4 regions of the Pseudoalteromonas sp. P1-13-1a genome follow, and region 2 is predicted to be linked to each of the others. Evidence: predicted binding sites of a transcription regulator. Region 2 holds the regulator's gene; each other region holds the start of a gene.
The links. Region 2 encodes sigma-54, which starts transcription at its own class of promoters, with help from an activator protein. Its sites were predicted from a motif close to GTTGGCACGNNNNTNGNNT; they were not measured.
Positions count from the first base shown of each region.

Region 1: AN391_RS05635 (hemerythrin domain-containing protein) is a predicted target of sigma-54. The motif match lies at 2,336-2,354, and genes of this name have one in related genera.
Region 3: AN391_RS08470 (EF-hand domain-containing protein) is a predicted target of sigma-54. The motif match lies at 1,694-1,712, and genes of this name have one in related genera.
Region 4: dps (DNA starvation/stationary phase protection protein Dps) is a predicted target of sigma-54. The motif match lies at 2,129-2,147, and genes of this name have one in related genera.

Region 1 covers NZ_LKDV01000005.1:105,879-110,140, forward strand. Annotated here, with positions in the region: gene AN391_RS05615 (tetratricopeptide repeat-containing diguanylate cyclase) at 1-1,255, shown strand, start outside; gene AN391_RS05620 (DUF6500 family protein) at 1,266-1,484, opposite strand; gene AN391_RS05625 (hypothetical protein) at 1,511-1,768, opposite strand; gene AN391_RS05630 (hypothetical protein) at 1,826-2,077, opposite strand; gene AN391_RS05635 (hemerythrin domain-containing protein) at 2,391-2,816, shown strand; gene AN391_RS05640 (hypothetical protein) at 2,902-3,315, opposite strand; gene AN391_RS05645 (TonB-dependent siderophore receptor) at 3,661-4,262, shown strand, end outside.
Region 2 covers NZ_LKDV01000003.1:94,807-99,068, forward strand. Annotated here, with positions in the region: gene lptA (lipopolysaccharide transport periplasmic protein LptA) at 1-165, shown strand, start outside; gene lptB (LPS export ABC transporter ATP-binding protein) at 162-887, shown strand; gene AN391_RS04065 (RNA polymerase factor sigma-54) at 957-2,456, shown strand; gene hpf (ribosome hibernation promoting factor) at 2,484-2,771, shown strand; gene AN391_RS04075 (PTS sugar transporter subunit IIA) at 2,776-3,228, shown strand; gene rapZ (RNase adapter RapZ) at 3,248-4,093, shown strand; gene AN391_RS04085 (HPr family phosphocarrier protein) at 4,134-4,262, shown strand, end outside.
Region 3 covers NZ_LKDV01000010.1:44,525-48,786, reverse strand. Annotated here, with positions in the region: gene AN391_RS08485 (energy-coupling factor ABC transporter permease) at 1-45, opposite strand, end outside; gene xthA (exodeoxyribonuclease III) at 51-857, opposite strand; gene AN391_RS08475 (hypothetical protein) at 1,099-1,530, shown strand; gene AN391_RS08470 (EF-hand domain-containing protein) at 1,752-2,273, shown strand; gene scpB (SMC-Scp complex subunit ScpB) at 2,426-3,016, shown strand; gene rluB (23S rRNA pseudouridine(2605) synthase RluB) at 3,013-3,882, shown strand; gene AN391_RS08455 (YciK family oxidoreductase) at 3,956-4,262, opposite strand, start outside.
Region 4 covers NZ_LKDV01000031.1:35,432-39,693, reverse strand. Annotated here, with positions in the region: gene AN391_RS16300 (alkaline phosphatase PhoX) at 1-1,299, shown strand, start outside; gene dps (DNA starvation/stationary phase protection protein Dps) at 1,550-2,065, opposite strand; gene AN391_RS16290 (nucleoside-binding protein) at 2,666-3,445, shown strand; gene AN391_RS16280 (Ig-like domain-containing protein) at 4,227-4,262, opposite strand, start outside.

The DNA.
Region 1 (4,262 bases), on a different contig from region 2:
TAAAGAAAAAGCCATTTATTATGCCCAAAAAGCGGTCGATGCCTACGAGCAAACAAACGATGGTCTATTTACTGCAAAGGCTTATTGGAGCTTAGGAAATGTATTACTAGAGGTCGGTCAGCCTAAAAACGCGCTTGTATACTTAAATAAAGCGCTGGCTTATTTTAGTAAAGTTAATATGAAAAAAGGGTTAGCCTTTGCTCAATATTCTATTGCAAATATTCAATACCTGCAGGGTAATTACGATACGGCTTTAATACTCGCAAACAAAAACATTGCACTTGCAAGCTCCGCCGGCATTAACGATATGCATTTAGCCTCAATGATTTTATTATCAGACATTTACATTAAACAAAATTTATTAAATAAAGCCAACCAAGTAAACGACGAGGTATTTTTAAATCTCGATAAATTTAGTCGCAGCATTTATAAGGCTGATTTTTTAAGCAAACGCTATAAATTAAAGCGTCAACTTAACTACACCGAGGATGCCTTTCACGCCATTGAAGATGAGCTTGCTTATACAATAAAACATTACGAAGCCACCAGCGAAACCAATATAAAAACCTTGCAGGTTAAATTTGAAGTAAAAGAAAAAGAAGACAAGATTTTACAGCTAGAATACGAAAAAAACATAAACAAATTGCAAGCTACAGAAGAACACCAACAAAAAATAATTTGGCGGTTAAGTGCATCTATTGCCTTTATTGTGGTGTTCGTATCGCTATTTTTATTTTACCGACAAATGCGCCAACGTAAAAAATACCATGCTATAGCATTAACCGACTACTTAACTAACAGCCTAAACCGACGTGGCATTTTGCAAAAAGCTGATGAGTGCTTATCCCAGCAGAGCCTAGCAATAGCTATTGTCGATTTAGATTACTTTAAAGCTATTAACGACAAATTTGGCCACGATATAGGAGATTTAGTACTTATAAACTTTGCTCAAGCAGCAAAAGACACTCTAAATACTACTAACAAGTTTGGACGCTATGGCGGCGAAGAGTGGCTATTTGTTTTAAAAACGCAAAATCGCGATAAAATAAACAACTTTTTCAAAAATCTTGAAAATAAGTTAGCGCAGTACTGCAGCGATATTGAAGCATTGCCAAGTAAAACATACATTACCTTTAGTGCTGGTGTGGCAATAAGTCATGCTAAAAGCGACTCACTAAGTGAGCTCATTAAACGTGCAGACCAACAGCTCTATAAAGCAAAAGAAAATGGCAGAAACCAAATAGCAATCGCGTAAATATACGTTATTACTGCCCTTCTATAATCATTTGTTTTATTTTTATCGCTTTTTCAAAGTGATCTAACTTATGGGTGTGTATCCACCACGTAGCGGCTTGCATCAGCAGCTCTGGATTGTCGTTTTTATTTGCAAAAAAAGCGTAAAAAGAAAGACCTACGTTTTCGCCTTTGGCTGCTATTTTTTTATCGCATACAGCTATAATTTTTGCTTTTAGTTCTTCCTGCATACATACCTTATTTAATTGTATTTTAATTATCTAAATATACCGTTTAAAAAACTAACAATTAGCTGTAAAAGACTTCTATCAACAATACTATGATTCTCAAACTCTTTATTAGGCGTATTTACTTTTGTAGCTTTGCATTCATTATTTAGCGGCTCATTTTTATGTATATTGGTTTCATAAGCTATATCAGCTTGCTCCATACATTTTGCAGAGCCCGCATAAGGCTTTGCCGCACAGCCCGTTAAAAATATACTCAGCAATAATAAAGCTAAAACCGCTTTCATCATCAATCCTATTTTATGCACCCTTTTGCTTTAGATTATAGCTGTAAGTTTGCTTAGTTAGTCGGTTATCAAAACAAGTAGATCAATAAAAAACACACCTACTTCATCTACAAAAGCGTCGTCTTTAGCATCCTTTTTTATTTGAGCGCTAATACATTCATTGTAAACCTTTAAGCTTGTTTGAATTCCCTTTAGCTCGGTCATTTCAGCTTCTTCTCTACATAAACGGCTACTGTAATGCGATGCTGTAGTACATGCATTTAATAACACACACAATATTAATGCTGTAGTGGGGCTTTTTAAGTTCATCCTTAAACTATCCTAATATCTAAAGTTTTATAAAAAATATATAAGGCGAGTATTTTCAACTCGTACCTAAATAATGCGCCACTTTAACACCCCTTTAAAATACCCAACCAGTAAAAATATGTAAGCTTATGTAGCGTGATAAGCAACCTTCTTCTTTTAATCTGAAAAAATTGCAGCTTTTTATGTGTAAAAGTTACAGAGCAATTCTATAGCAAGCATTTATAATTCATTTAATTCATATATATCAACAACTTAAACTTTGGCATTTCGCTTGCTTTTAAGTTTGTAAAGCAATTACAGCAAGGAAAGAGTTATGAATATTTTTGAAGCACTACGTCACGATCACGACAAACAACGCGAGTTAGTAGATGCTCTTATTCAAACGCACGGCGATACCACTGAACGCCACAAGCTAATGGACAAGCTAAAAACCGAATTAGAAGATCACGCAAAATTTGAAGAGCGTTATTTTTATAACCCACTTATGTTTGAAGATTTAACACATGAAAAAGCACGCCACAGCGTTGCCGAGCATCATGAAATTGACGAACTAATAGAACAACTTGAAGACACCGAAATGAGTTCATCGGCGTGGTTAGTTGCAGCTAAAAAACTGCACCACTTAGTACATCACCATTTAGATGAAGAAGAGCATGAGGTATTTCAATTAGCGGGTAAAGCCCTAACTGAGGGGCAAAAAGAAAGCCTAGCTAAACAATATAACGATGCCATGCATTAGTTTTAACTTAAACCAACTTCCATACACTCCCTTGTGTACTTATTGGTTATAAGCCTTACGGCTTATAACCATTTTTTTTGCTCTGCTACTTAATTGTAAATTTAACGTCTTGCTCGCGTAATAGGTAAAGTGCAAAACAGGCTGCCCACATTGGCCACGCTGTAAAAAACAATAAATTATTAAAGCCATCAATATACTGATTATAAGATGAGAGCGTAGATAAGCCGTGCATTACAAATATAACGCCATAAGTAAGGCGTTTTTTAATACCCGCTAAAAAAGCCAATACTAATATAAGCTGTAACGCCCCCAGTACATACGCAACCATATCTGTAGAGCCGCTGATCCCATAAAAGTGCTCAAAAATTCGTGCGCTGTGCCCTGGGTTAACAAACTTATCGAACGTCCACATAATCATTACAATAAATACGCCAAGGCGTAGCGAAAAAAGCGACCATTGCAGACGATTTTGAAAGTCAGTACCTGTTGTACCCGTCATAAAATTTCCTTAAAACTAAATAATCTAATGTGAAACTAGCAAGACCGCTTAACACATATTTTATTTCATTTTATGCATAACTTTTTAATAAATTGGGTGCGCTGCATTGTGCTTAAATGCGTATAAAACCGCTATTTGTAAGTTACAACCTTATTAAGACAATAACTAACTACAGCATTTATTAAACAATAAATAGTGCTTAAAACTGAATAACGCTTTAAAGCAATATGCTAGACTTTTAACGTTTCGTTCTAAAAAACAAAAAGAATTAATAATTGCTGAAAGTTATTCACAAACCTACAGGTCTTTATTGCCACATTAACACTAACCAAAATGAGAACCCTTTTGAAACATTCATATTTGGCACTTTTTATAGCTGCTTCACTCACACCTAATTTTTATGCTTATGCGGCACAATCTGTAGCTAATACCGACTCAATTGAGCGTATTGAAGTAGCGGGCCAAACGATTAAATCTCAAGGGCTTTCTGTAAAAGATGCCACTATTAACGGCCCCTTCGGCGACAACCTAGCATTGCAAGATATAGCTCGCTCAGTTACGCCTATTTCAAGCGAGCTGATAGAGCAATTAAACATTACAACCCTACAAGACGTACTAGCAGTTAGCCCAAACACATACTCTGCAAGTGGCTTTGGTGCGCCAAGTTTACCGACTATTCGTGGCCAACTGGGTGAGCTTTATCAAGATGGTACACGCCGCCAAGCAGGTAATAACGGCTTTGGTGTGCCGTTATCGTTCAACTCTATAGAACAAATAGATGTAATAAAAGGTGCCCCGCCGGTTTTATTTGGCTCAAGCCAACGTAACGGTGGTTTTGTAAATTTACATTCTAAAGCTGCTTCTACAGATGAAAGTAAGGGTAAGGTTAAGCTCTCTGCAGGACGATGGGATCAATACAGCGCCCAAGTAGATTACACAGCGCCGAT
Region 2 (4,262 bases):
GCGCAAGCCGGTCAAAAAATTAATGCTAAAAGTATTACCTACGATATGCAGCAGCAGCTTATTAGCGCAGAAAAAGACGAAAACTCAACGGATCGTGTCCACACAATTTTAGTGCCTGTTGAAGCAAATATTAAAGAAAAAACAGGTAACGAAGGTCAACCATGAGCACCTTAAAAGCAGAACTATTAGCAAAAAGCTATAAAGGCCGCCAAGTTGTAAAAAATGTAGGCCTTGAGGTAGAAGCCGGCAGCATAGTGGGCTTATTAGGCCCTAATGGCGCAGGTAAAACCACCACCTTTTACATGATTGTAGGGTTAGTACCTAGCGACAAAGGTAAAATATCTATTGATGATAACGACATCACGTTATTACCTATGCACAGTCGTGCTCGCTTAGGCATTGGCTATTTGCCGCAAGAGTCATCTATATTTAGAAAGCTAACAGTTTATCAAAATTTAATGGCTATTTTAGAAACGCGCAAAGAGCTAAATAAAGCCGCGCGAGAAGAAACGCTTAACAACTTACTTGATGAATTTAGCATTCAACATATACGTGATAGCCAAGGTATGGCGCTTTCTGGTGGTGAACGCCGCCGTGTAGAGATAGCCAGAGCACTCGCAGCGAACCCTAAATTTATTTTGTTGGATGAGCCTTTTGCTGGTGTTGATCCGATTTCAGTGTTAGATATAAAGAAAATAATAGAACATCTTAAAAATCGTGGCATTGGCGTATTAATTACCGATCACAATGTAAGAGAAACCCTTGATGTTTGTGAAAAAGCCTACATTGTTTCTCATGGGGAGCTAATTGCATCTGGCACCCCAGAACACGTATTAAATGACAAAACTGTACGCGATGTTTATTTAGGCGAGCAATTTAGGCTGTAACATTTAAGCCACACCTACAAGCATCTGCTAATATTAATTATAACAACATAAAAGGATTGTTAGAGATACATGAGGCAATCATTACAGCTGCGCATGGGCCAGCAACTTACAATGACTCCACAATTGCAACAAGCGATTCGCTTGCTGCAGCTCAGTACATTGGATCTCCAGCAAGAAATACAAGAAGCACTGGATAGCAACCCGCTATTAGAAGTAGAAGAGCAAGATTACACGGAAGAGTCGGCTGGAAAAAATGAACAAAAAGCAGATACGGATGATGTAACCGTAAGCGCATCGGCTGATGATACAACCAGTGAATACGAGCAAGACAGTGGTGAAGCTTTAAATAAAGACACCGTTAGCGATGATATGGCGATGGATGTAACTTGGGATGAGTACATGAGTGCAGCCCCTGCGGCATCTTCAGGCCCAATGCCAGAAGATGAGTCTATTTATCAGGGCGCCTCTACTGAAACGCTACATGAGTACTTAATGTGGCAACTTCAGCTTACTCCTTTTAGCCCCACTGATGAAGCTATTGCTATAGCCATTGTAGAAGCTGTAGATGACTCGGGTATTTTAACGCTAAGTTGTGAAGAAATTTTAGAAAGCTTTAACCAAGAAAACGATGACGACGTTGAGGTTGAACTGGATGAAATAGAAGCCGTTTTAAAACGTATTCAATTATTCGACCCTGTAGGTATAGCCGCGCGAAGCTTACAGGAGTGCTTGTGTATTCAGCTTAATCAGTTTGATAAAGACACCCCTTTTATAGAACAAACTAAAATGATCTTAACCGATCACATTGATCTATTAGCGGCACGCGACTATCGTACATTAATGAAAAAGACTAAGCTTAAAGAAGACGAGCTTAAAGAGGTCATGACTCTTATACATACCCTCAACCCAAAACCTGCAGATACAATAGTAAGGGAAGAGTCTGAGTATGTCATACCGGATGTATCAGTTAAAAAAATTAAGGGCCGTTGGGTGGTAGAGCTAAACCCAGATAGCATGCCAAAAATACGCGTAAATAGTCAGTATGCGGCCATGTCACGTACCGTAAAATCTAGTGGAGATAGCCAGTTTATTCGCTCTCATCTGCAAGAAGCTAAATGGTTTATAAAAAGTCTTGAAAGCAGAAACGACACGCTGCTAAAAGTAACAAACTGTATTGTAAAACAGCAACAAGCGTTTTTTGAACATGGCCCCGAAGCCATGAAACCAATGGTTTTAAACGATGTTGCTGAAATGGTAGAAATGCACGAATCAACAATTTCGCGTGTTACTACGCAAAAATATATGCATACGCCACGTGGTATTTTTGAGCTTAAATATTTTTTCTCAAGCCACGTAAGCACTGAAAACGGCGGCGAATGTTCGTCAACCGCAATACGTGCCTTAATTAAAAAGCTAATTGCCGCGGAAAACTCAGCCAAACCATTGAGTGATAGTAAAATTGCGGATATATTGGCAGAGCAAGGAATTAAAGTAGCTAGACGCACAATAGCAAAATACCGTGAATCGCTAGCTATTCCACCGTCAAATCAGAGAAAGAGTTTGATATAAGACGTAAAAAACAAAGAGGAAATGCTTATGCAACTAAACCTAACTGGTCGTCACGTAGAAGTAACTGATTCACTTAGAGACTATGTAAATAATAAATTTGCAAAGCTAGAAAGGCACTCAGATCATATTAGCAATGTGCATGTCATTCTCGATGTAGAAAAACTCAACCAAAAAGCAGAAGCGACTATTCATGTAAGCGGCGCAGATTTATTTGCCTCAACAGAGCACCAAGATATGTATGCTGCTATAGACTCGTTGATTGACAAGCTCGATCGTCAAGTCATAAAACATAAAGAGAAGCTTGCTAGACACTAATATTATGAAATTAAGTACATTAGTATGCCAGGACTGCAGCAAAGCTGCGGTCCTTTTTAGTAGTAAAAAAAGAATTTTAGAATTTATCAGTGAGCTGGCTCATGAAAAGCTCCCTTACTTACCGCAACAGGATATTCTTAATGCGCTAGCTAGCAGAGAAAAACTAGGTAGTACGGGTATTGGCCGCGGTATCGCAATTCCGCATGGCAGAATGGGTGGCGTAGAAGAACCGCTTGCGTTAGTACTCGTTAGTGACAAGCCTGTAAACTTTGATGCTATTGATAACTGTCCTGTTGATATTTTTGTTGCACTCATCGTACCAGATGGCGATAACCAGCAGCACCTAAAGACTCTAGCAACCATAGCTGATAAACTGAGCAATAGAGAATTTTGCAAACAGCTGCGAAACGCTAAAACCGATGCAGAACTGTATCAAGTAATTGTTGATCAATCGTAGTAAATACTAAGGGCTATAAATGGAGTTAATAATCATAAGCGGCCGTTCCGGTTCAGGTAAATCGGTTGCTTTACGTGTGGTTGAAGATTTAGGCTATTATTGCGTAGATAATATCCCGGTCAACCTGCTGCCCTCTTTAGTACGTAGTGTTTCAGATAACTATGACAAAATAGCTGTTAGTATCGATGTTCGTAATATCCCCAAAGAACAAGACGAGTTTAACGATATTCTCGAGTACCTACCGGACTTTGCTAAACCCACTCTGTTTTATTTAGACAGTGATGATCAAACACTCATAAAACGTTTTTCAGAAACACGCAGATTACACCCTTTATCCATCGATTCATTGCCGCTCGACTTAGCAATAAAAAAAGAAAAAGAGCTGCTTGATGTACTTGTAACCCGCGCAGACTTTATGCTTGATACGACTGATTTAAGTGTTCACCAATTGGCTGAGTCAATTCGCGAAAAAATACTCGGAAAAAAAGATAAACAACTAATTGTAACGTTTGAATCGTTTGGTTTTAAACACGGCATACCTAAAGAAGCTGATTATGTATTTGATGCTCGCTTTTTGCCAAATCCGCATTGGGAGCCTGAACTTAAACCGCTTACAGGTCTTGATCAACCTGTAAAAGACTTTTTGGCAAACCACAGCATAGTGCAAAAATTTACTTGGCAAATTCAAACATTTGTACAAACTTGGTTACCACACTTAGAGCGCAATAACCGCAGCTACCTGACTATTGCAATAGGTTGTACGGGTGGACAACACCGCTCAGTTTATTTAGCCCAAACTATAGGTGAGAGCTTTGCAATGACACATCCAAATGTAAAAATTAGGCACCGTGAGCAAGAAAAGTAACCTTAAAATAATAACCTGTTCAGTTTAGGTATAGTAATTTATGCGTTGTGAAGACACGTTTTTAATAAAAAATAAATTAGGCTTACACGCCAGAGCGGCAACGGTCCTTGCGCAATTAGCTGTGCAATTTGATGCTAAAATTACCTTACATCAAGATGATAAAGAAGCC
Region 3 (4,262 bases), on a different contig from region 2:
GATTACAAGGGCCCAAAGTAGCCCTTGTATTTCAAGCGATAACATATCAATTAGTTAAAGGTTGACCAAATAGGCGCATGGTCAGAAGGCTTTTCTATACCGCGTAATTCGTAATCTATACCGGTATCAATACAGCGCTCGGCAAGAGCGTGGGTAGCAAGGACAACATCAATGCGAAGACCCCGATTGTCTAAAAATCCTTTAGAGCGATAATCAAACCATGAGTATTTGTCGTTTGTTTCAGGGTTTTGCTCTCTGAAGGTATCTTTAAAACCCCAATCTAATAATTTTGCAAGCCATTCGCGCTCTTCTGGTTGAAATGAGCACTTACCTGTTTTAAGCCAGCGTTTAGCATTCACTTCACCAATACCAATATCTAAGTCAGTGGGGGAAATATTGATATCGCCCATAACAATAACGTCTTCACCTGGCGTGTGGTTTGTATCTAGATGGGTCATTAAGTCTTTGTAAAACTGACGCTTATAAGGGAATTTTGTTTCATGATTTATATTATCGCCTTGCGGGAAATAACCATTCATTACCGTTAGGTCGCGGCCATTTTCTTGTTCAACTGTTACACTTATCATACGCTTTTGTGCTTCTTCGGTGTCGGTAGCAAACCCTTTTAAGACCGATTTAGGCTCATTTTTGCATAACATTGCCACACCGTAGTGTGCCTTTTGACCATGAAAATAAACGTGGTAACCCATTTTTTGTACGTCCTCAAGAGGGAACGCCTCATCATGAACTTTTATTTCTTGCAAACCAATAATGTCTGGCTGGTGTTTATCTATAATTGCTTGTAACTGGTGTAAGCGTGCTCGCAGACCATTGATATTGAAAGAAATAACCTTCATAAAATTTACCTTTAGTTAGACTCTGTTTTTATAACTAAATTGTATCAGTAAATAAGCCTACATAACATGATCGAAATGAGAAAATGGCTGCGCAAATGTTGATCAATTGGTGTGTAAAGTTTAAACATTGTAAATGCTTTATTAATTATTTAAATAAATAAAAAATTCAATTGATCTCGCGATTATTGAATATATAATGCGCAAAAATTACTTGTTTAGTCGTTCAAATAGGATCTCTCTCATGAAAACACAATTACTTTTAGCTACTGCTTTATTAGCCTCTGCGTCTGTATCAGCAAAAAGCAACACTTACTTTAGCCAAGATAATAAACTTGAATCTAAATTATGTGTATTAAGTGCAAATGAAGGCTTTAGCGCAGCGCGTAAAGAAGCAGCACAACACGGTGTATACTTATCGCGTTTTTCTAAAAGTGTTTTATGTAATGGCCAAGATATCCGCGACATTGCAAAAAAAGTAACGTCTAACCAAGCTGCTAAATCAAAAGTAGAAGTGTTTGCAAAAGATGCACAACAAGAAACACAGCTATGTATCACTGCGTTAAAGAAAGGTCTTACGCCTGTTCGCCAAAAAATTGGTAACTTAAACTCGTTAAAGTGTAACGGTCAAAAAGTTACTGAATTTGTAAAGCGTTATCAAAACGCAGCAATCTAATTGCGCAGCAACATGTAGATTAAAATAATGCCCAGTTTTTACTGGGTATTTTTTTGCAAAAATTACAAGGTAGGCAGCAATCATTGCAAAGCTAAGTAATTGATTAATGTATATAAAATGCACTAACCTTACGTAACTTATTGATTTTTTGTGACTTGTGCACTTTGGCACTGGACTTGTATTAGTTAAAGTGACATTTACTAACTACAAGGATACGTCTTATGAAAAAGTTAACACTCGCAACAACAATTTTAGCTTCATTAAGTTTAGCCGCATGTGCCTCTAACCAAGGCCTTGAAAAAATCGACAGCGATTTTGCAAGTCTAGATAACGACAGTGATGGCTATATTTCAAAAGTAGAAGCAGATGACGATAACATTTGGGGTCACTTTTCAAATATTGATACCAATATGGATAACGAAATCAGCCGTAAAGAATTTAACACTTACATGCAGTTAAACACCGGTAAGGTAGCAACAGACAGCGAAGTAAGTGAATCGGCTTTTAAAGCTAAAATTGCTAAATTTGATAAAATCGAAAATGATTTTAGAAGTCTAGATAACGATAGAAATGGTTATATCTCAGTAGAAGAAGCTGACGATGATGATATTTCAAACCATTTTGGTTACATGGATAACAATAACGATAAACGCATCAGCAAAGGTGAGTTTAAAGGTTATATTAGCAAATACGGTAAAGCCGTGGCTGAAGATGATGCACTTAAGCATTATAAAAACAGCTAATATTAGCTAAACATACTATATACAAGAGCCAGCATAAATTGCTGGCTTTTTTTATGCATTTAATTAGGTTTAAAAGCAGATATATTTTCCCCCTTTTGCGATGTTCTGTCATAATAGATAGCTACGTATTTTAAAGGGCAAAGCAGGTCAGTATGGCAGGTCGTCGAGTTAGTGATGAACAATTAATTGAGATCATTGAAGCGGCAATATTTGTCGCAGACAAACCTGTTAGCAAACGCCTCTTAAAAGATACAGTACTTGCTGATTTAGCTATTTCTATGTCACGAATTAACACTGCAATTGAGGCTATACATACTCACTACCAAACGCGTGGTATTAAGCTCGTTGAAGTAGGCAGTGGTTATCGCTTTCAAGCCTGTAGTAGTTTAAGCCCTTGGCTTAGTAATTTATGGCAAGAACGGGCACCTAAATATTCTCGTGCACTATTAGAGACTTTGTCGTTAATTGCTTACAGGCAGCCAATAACGCGGGGTGAAATAGAGCAAGTAAGAGGTGTAACAACCGGATCAGCAATTATTAAAACCCTCCTTGAGCGAGAGTGGGTTAAAGTAGTAGGGCATAAAGAAGTTCCTGGTAAGCCAGCGCTTTATGCTACAACAAAATTATTTTTAGATTATTTTTCTTTAACCGGTTTGGATGAGCTCCCTGCATTGCCTGCGCAACAGGAAAGTAAAATAAACCAGTTATTAAGTGATCCTTCTGTGAGAGAACCATCCGAATGAGTATTCAAGGTGAAAAGTTACAAAAAGTCCTAGCCCGTGCAGGGGTAGGCTCACGACGTGAAATGGAAAAATACATTGATGCAAACCGCGTCAGTGTTAATGGTAAAGTGGCTAAATTAGGTGACCGTGTTGAGGAAACAGACTTAATACGTGTTGATGGCCACACAGTTAAAATTGAAGAGAAAGCTGACCGCATTTGTCGTGTAATTATGTACAACAAGCCAGAAGGGGAGTTAAGTACACGTAAAGACCCGGAAGGACGTCGTACTGTTTTTGACCGTTTACCACGCATAGACGGTGAGCGTTGGATTGCTGTTGGGCGACTAGATATTAACACGGCTGGTTTAATGTTATTTACCAACGATGGTGAGTTAGCGAACCGCTTAATGCACCCAAGTTATGAAGTTGAACGTGAATATTCAGCCCGTGTATTTGGTGAAGTAACCAATGAAACCATTAAAAACCTAACACGTGGCGTAGAGCTTGAAGATGGTCCGGCTAAATTTTTAACGGTTAAATCACTGGGTGGTGAAGGCATTAACCGTTGGTACAATGTAACGCTAAACGAAGGGCGTAACCGCGAGGTTCGTCGTTTATGGCAATCGCAGGATGTAGAAGTGTCTCGCCTTATTCGTATTCGTTACGGAAAGTTAGAGCTTGATAAGCGCCTACCTCAAGGTGGCTGGGCTGAACTTGATTTAGAAACCGTAAATTATTTGCGTAAAACCGTTAAATTAGGCCGTGAAACACAAACTAAACTGTCAGTAATGCCTGAAAAACGCAAAGATAAGCGTGCTAAAATTAACCAAATTCGCAAAGCTGTTAAAAAACATAACCAGCGCGTTAAGCAAACTAAACGTAAGTAATATCGCTTTTAAAATAGATTACTAACAAAAAAGCCGCAGTTTTTGCGGCTTTTTTTATAATTAAAAATGCATTTTACCTTTTTGGTTGTGCATCGAGAGATTCACCGTTTACATCACTTGAGTCATCACTCATTAAATATAGATACGTTGGCATTAAATCTTCTGGGGTTGCAAGTTTATCGCGATCTTCCCCTGGATAGGCGGCAGCACGCATAGAAGTACGTGTAGCGCCAGGGTTGATACAATTAACGCGGATATTCGTTTTGCCTACTTCACAGGCCCACGTTTGCATCATACCTTCCACTGCAAACTTAGAAATTGCATAAGGGCCCCAAAATTCACGGCCTTTACGGCCTACGCTTGATGAGGTGAAAACGATA
Region 4 (4,262 bases), on a different contig from region 2:
ATGGGTAATGTTGCTTTACCTGAAGTAACAACTAAGCTGCCCGCTTATGGCCCATTAATAGCCGATTCTCAGGCCTTATTAGATTTACCTAAAGGCTTTAGTTATCAGGTTATATCTAAGCTTGGCGATAAAATGGATGATGGTTTAGATGTGCCCGATCGGGCTGATGGCATGGGCTGTATTGCATTAGATAACGAACGCGTAGCCCTTATCCGTAATCATGAATTACAGCCTAAACACATTGATACAGCGTCTGATTTAATTTGTAATCACAAAAGCCCCTTAGCCTATGATTCGCTTGAAAATGGTGTAGCTTTGCCTGGGGGCACTAGTCATATAATTTATAATTTAAAAGAGCAAAAACGCGAGCAAGAATATTTATCGCTATGTGGCACAATACGAAACTGCTCAGGCGGTGTAACACCATGGGGTAGTTGGCTAACGTGCGAAGAAACCGTTATGGATAAAAGCGATGGTTTGTCACAATCTCATGGTTACATTTTTGAAGTTCCAGCTAGTGCCAAAGGCTTAACTAAGCCAGAGCCATTATATGATATGGGCCGATTTAACCATGAAGCCGCAGCAATAGACCCACAAACCGGTATTGTTTATTTAACTGAAGATAGAGGCGATAGTTTGTTTTATCGGTTTATTCCTCATCATCGCGATAAGTTAAATAAAGGCGGCACATTGCAAGCTATGGTAATTAAAAACCAGCCTCAGTTTGATAGCCGAAATTGGGACTCTCCGGCCATGCCACTTCACAGCGACCTTTTGGTTGAATGGATAACACTTACAGACCCTAAAAGCCCAAATGATGACTTACGCAAGCAAGGTTATAAAAAAGGCGCAGCCTTATTTGCACGGGGAGAGGGGATACATTGGGGTAAAAATGAGCTTTATTTTTGCTGTACTAATGGGGGCAAAAAGCAGTTAGGTCAGGTAATGAAGTACACACCATCAAAAAACGAAGGTACTGAGTTAGAGCAAAATGAACCTGGCAAAATACAACTATTTGTAGAAAGTACAAACGAGTCGTTATACAACTTTGGTGATAATTTAACGGTAGCGCCTAATGGGCATTTAATTGTATGTGAGGATCAATATACTGATACGGTGAATAACCATTTACGCGGGGTAACACCTAAAGGAGAGGTGTATAACTTTGCTAAATTGCATACGCAAACAGAGCTTGCTGGAGCGTGTTTTTCACCTGACGGGCAAACCTTATTTGTAAATGTATACATGCCATCTAAAACGTTGGCTATTACTGGTCCTTGGGATAGTTTTAAGCTTTAAAGCGGTAAAAAATACAAACGCTTAGCATGCTTATACTAGGCGTTTGTACTTTAACAATCCTTGTAGATTTACCAAATCCGTTAGCAAGCTTTAATCATCCTTGGCGCATTTACTACATCCTTTATGTAATAAGTAACGGGTCCTTGTAGTTTGCACTTCATCCTGTACCAACTTATGTAACGTATCCTTGTATGATTATTAATCTCTTAATACTTATTAACATTCCTTGTATGGCAAAGTAGGTAATCAATTAATGATTTAGTTTACCTGCAGACGATTCAATGTGAGCACGCACAAACCATTGAAATTGCTCCAAATCGCCAAGCTGGCTGGTGATCATGTCTTCAGATACAGGGTCTAATTCAGACAGCGTGCTAATGGCATTACGATGATCGGCGTTTACGCCACTGTATACTTTGTCTAATGCGCCCAAATGTTCAATTACAAAGGCTTTACCTAATGAGTATTCATCCCACGTGCGGCGATCTACAATTGACTTAGGTGTACCTTGTGGCGTACCGCCTAATGTAGCAATACGCTCTGCGATGGTGTCGGTCATTTCGCGAATAGCATCCACCTGCGGGTCTAACATTTCATGAACACCAATAAAACTAGGGCCCACTACATTCCAATGAATATGCTTTAAAGTAAGTTGTAAATCTAAAAGAGATACAAGTCGATTATCGAGTGTTTCAATTGTTTTTTTTGCTGTTTCGTTATCCATACCTGGGGCTGTAAATTCAATTGGGTGTTGTGAGTTACTCATAATGTCTCCCGTTATGTAATGTGTTGTATGTAGCCATTGCTACTATTTAGCTTGCAATACATGAAGCAAAGCCTATGCCTATTAGACTTGATTGTATAAAGACTTGATAATTAATGGTTTATTTTAATTTCTAGTGTGGGGGGAACAAAAGGAAGGGCGGAGATTATGAATTTTATGCACTGATTTTTGTAAATTCTGCATACTAGCAATAAAGTCGGAATGCGTGTGGTACGCGTTTAAATTAGACGGCGTTTAGAAAGGCATAATCGGTGTAGTGCAACTATTTTGCGTACTTAGTAGTTAATTTAGGCCCGCATTACATGAGCTTTAAAAGTTAGTTTTAGGGCGCACGCGTTTCAATATTTAAGTTAGACATAATTTATAAACTAAGCAGTTATACCTAAAAGGAGCCAATTGTGTACCTACGTTAAATTAGCACTCACACTTTATATTCATACAAAGCCTGTACAGCTCTTCGATTGCTGCATATAACTGCCTAGATTTAAAAAATCATTCTTTATACTTATTTAATCTCTTTAGTTGGTGAATGCTCACTGATATACTCCTGCCGCATTTTAATTGGGGTTATGTAAATAAATAATGAATTTTTTTAAAGCACTGTTTACAATATCTATACTGCTTTTGTCTCACTCAGCTCTAGCAGAAAATTGGAGCATCACACAGCTTCACACAAACTTTGGCGATGCCTTAAATCCTTTTACTGGGGAGTCGTCATTTACACGCACCTACACCATAGAGCATGCCTCAGAGCATGACTTGGGTGATAACTATTTTTTTATCGACTTTTTAAACGACAGCCTTAGTGATGGTTTTCAAGATACGGGTATTTATGGCGAGTGGTACACAACACTTAGCTTATCTAAAGCCTTAGAGACTTCTTTAAAATACGGACCAATAAAAGACACAGGTTTAGTATTTGGTATAAATGCCGGTGAAGAGGGATTAATGAAATACACCCCAGGCATAAAGCTCAGCTGGGATGCGCCAGGCTTTGATTTTTTAACTACCACTTTTGCAGGCTATATTGATGCCAATGGTGGCGTTCAAAAAGATCAGTTAGCTAAACAAGATAACAGTATTTTTATAGACCTTGCTTGGGGTGCTCCTTTCACGTTAGGTAGCCAAGCATTTTACTTTACCGGCCATGTTGAATACATCTCAGGGCGTAATGATGAGTTAGACAAAAAAGTTAATGAATGGCTACTTGCGCAGCCTGCAGTGTATTGGGATGTTGGGCAAAACTTTAATTTAGATGCTAAGCAATTAATGGTGGGAGCTGAATGGCGTTATTGGTACAACAAGCTTGGTACGGCTGACATAGAAAACCAGCCCTTTTTACATGCCATTTGGGTATTTTAAGCAAAGCTTGCTTTGCTAGGCTGATAAAAAAATAGCGCCTTTTGGCGCTATTTTTGTCAGTGTGGTTGGAACTATAAATGGTTGGTTTTACTCGTAACCACGAGGTTTTTTGGTTTTTATCACTGCGATGTAAGCATGCCAGTTGGCATAGCTTAGTAAGGACATAATTACTATAAAACCGGTAGCGCCTTTGGCAAAGCCAATGGCTACCAACAAAAATATATATTTGCCAAACGAGCCTTATATTGTAGTGGGTTTGGGGAATAAGAAAATAATAAAAAGCTGTATAGTGAGTATGGCTTTTTATTAACTAATTAAGTGTCTTTATAATAAACCTTTGGGTGAAATGAATTACCACAAAAACTCCTACCAGTACCTGGCGATAGAAACTCGCATTAAGCTGGGTCATCTTAATTTCGTAATAATCTATAAACTTGGTTAGACCATAAAAATTATTAACCGATGATGTAAGTTTTTTTAAGCTGTGAGTAGTTGTAAAAGCTAATTCAAAGCAGGTAGGATTTATGTTTTTTATGAACACCTTGAGTGTTTTATACGTAACTGAAAGGGCTCTGTTTTTCCGTTGGTTGGTAGTTTCTAGCATAATGCTTTTAGTATGAATATTTAGTGTATATGGTTATTATTTCTACTTAAGCTAAATAATAGATTACTATTCTATTGAATAGACCAAATATGGCCTTGTGGGTTTAATAACTAAGGCTGTGTAGTAAAGACTCGACTGATGAAGTCAATCGGGTCTTTACTTGCAATAATTTAAAAACTAAAGCTTGTACCTACGTGAAAGAGTGGCAATCGC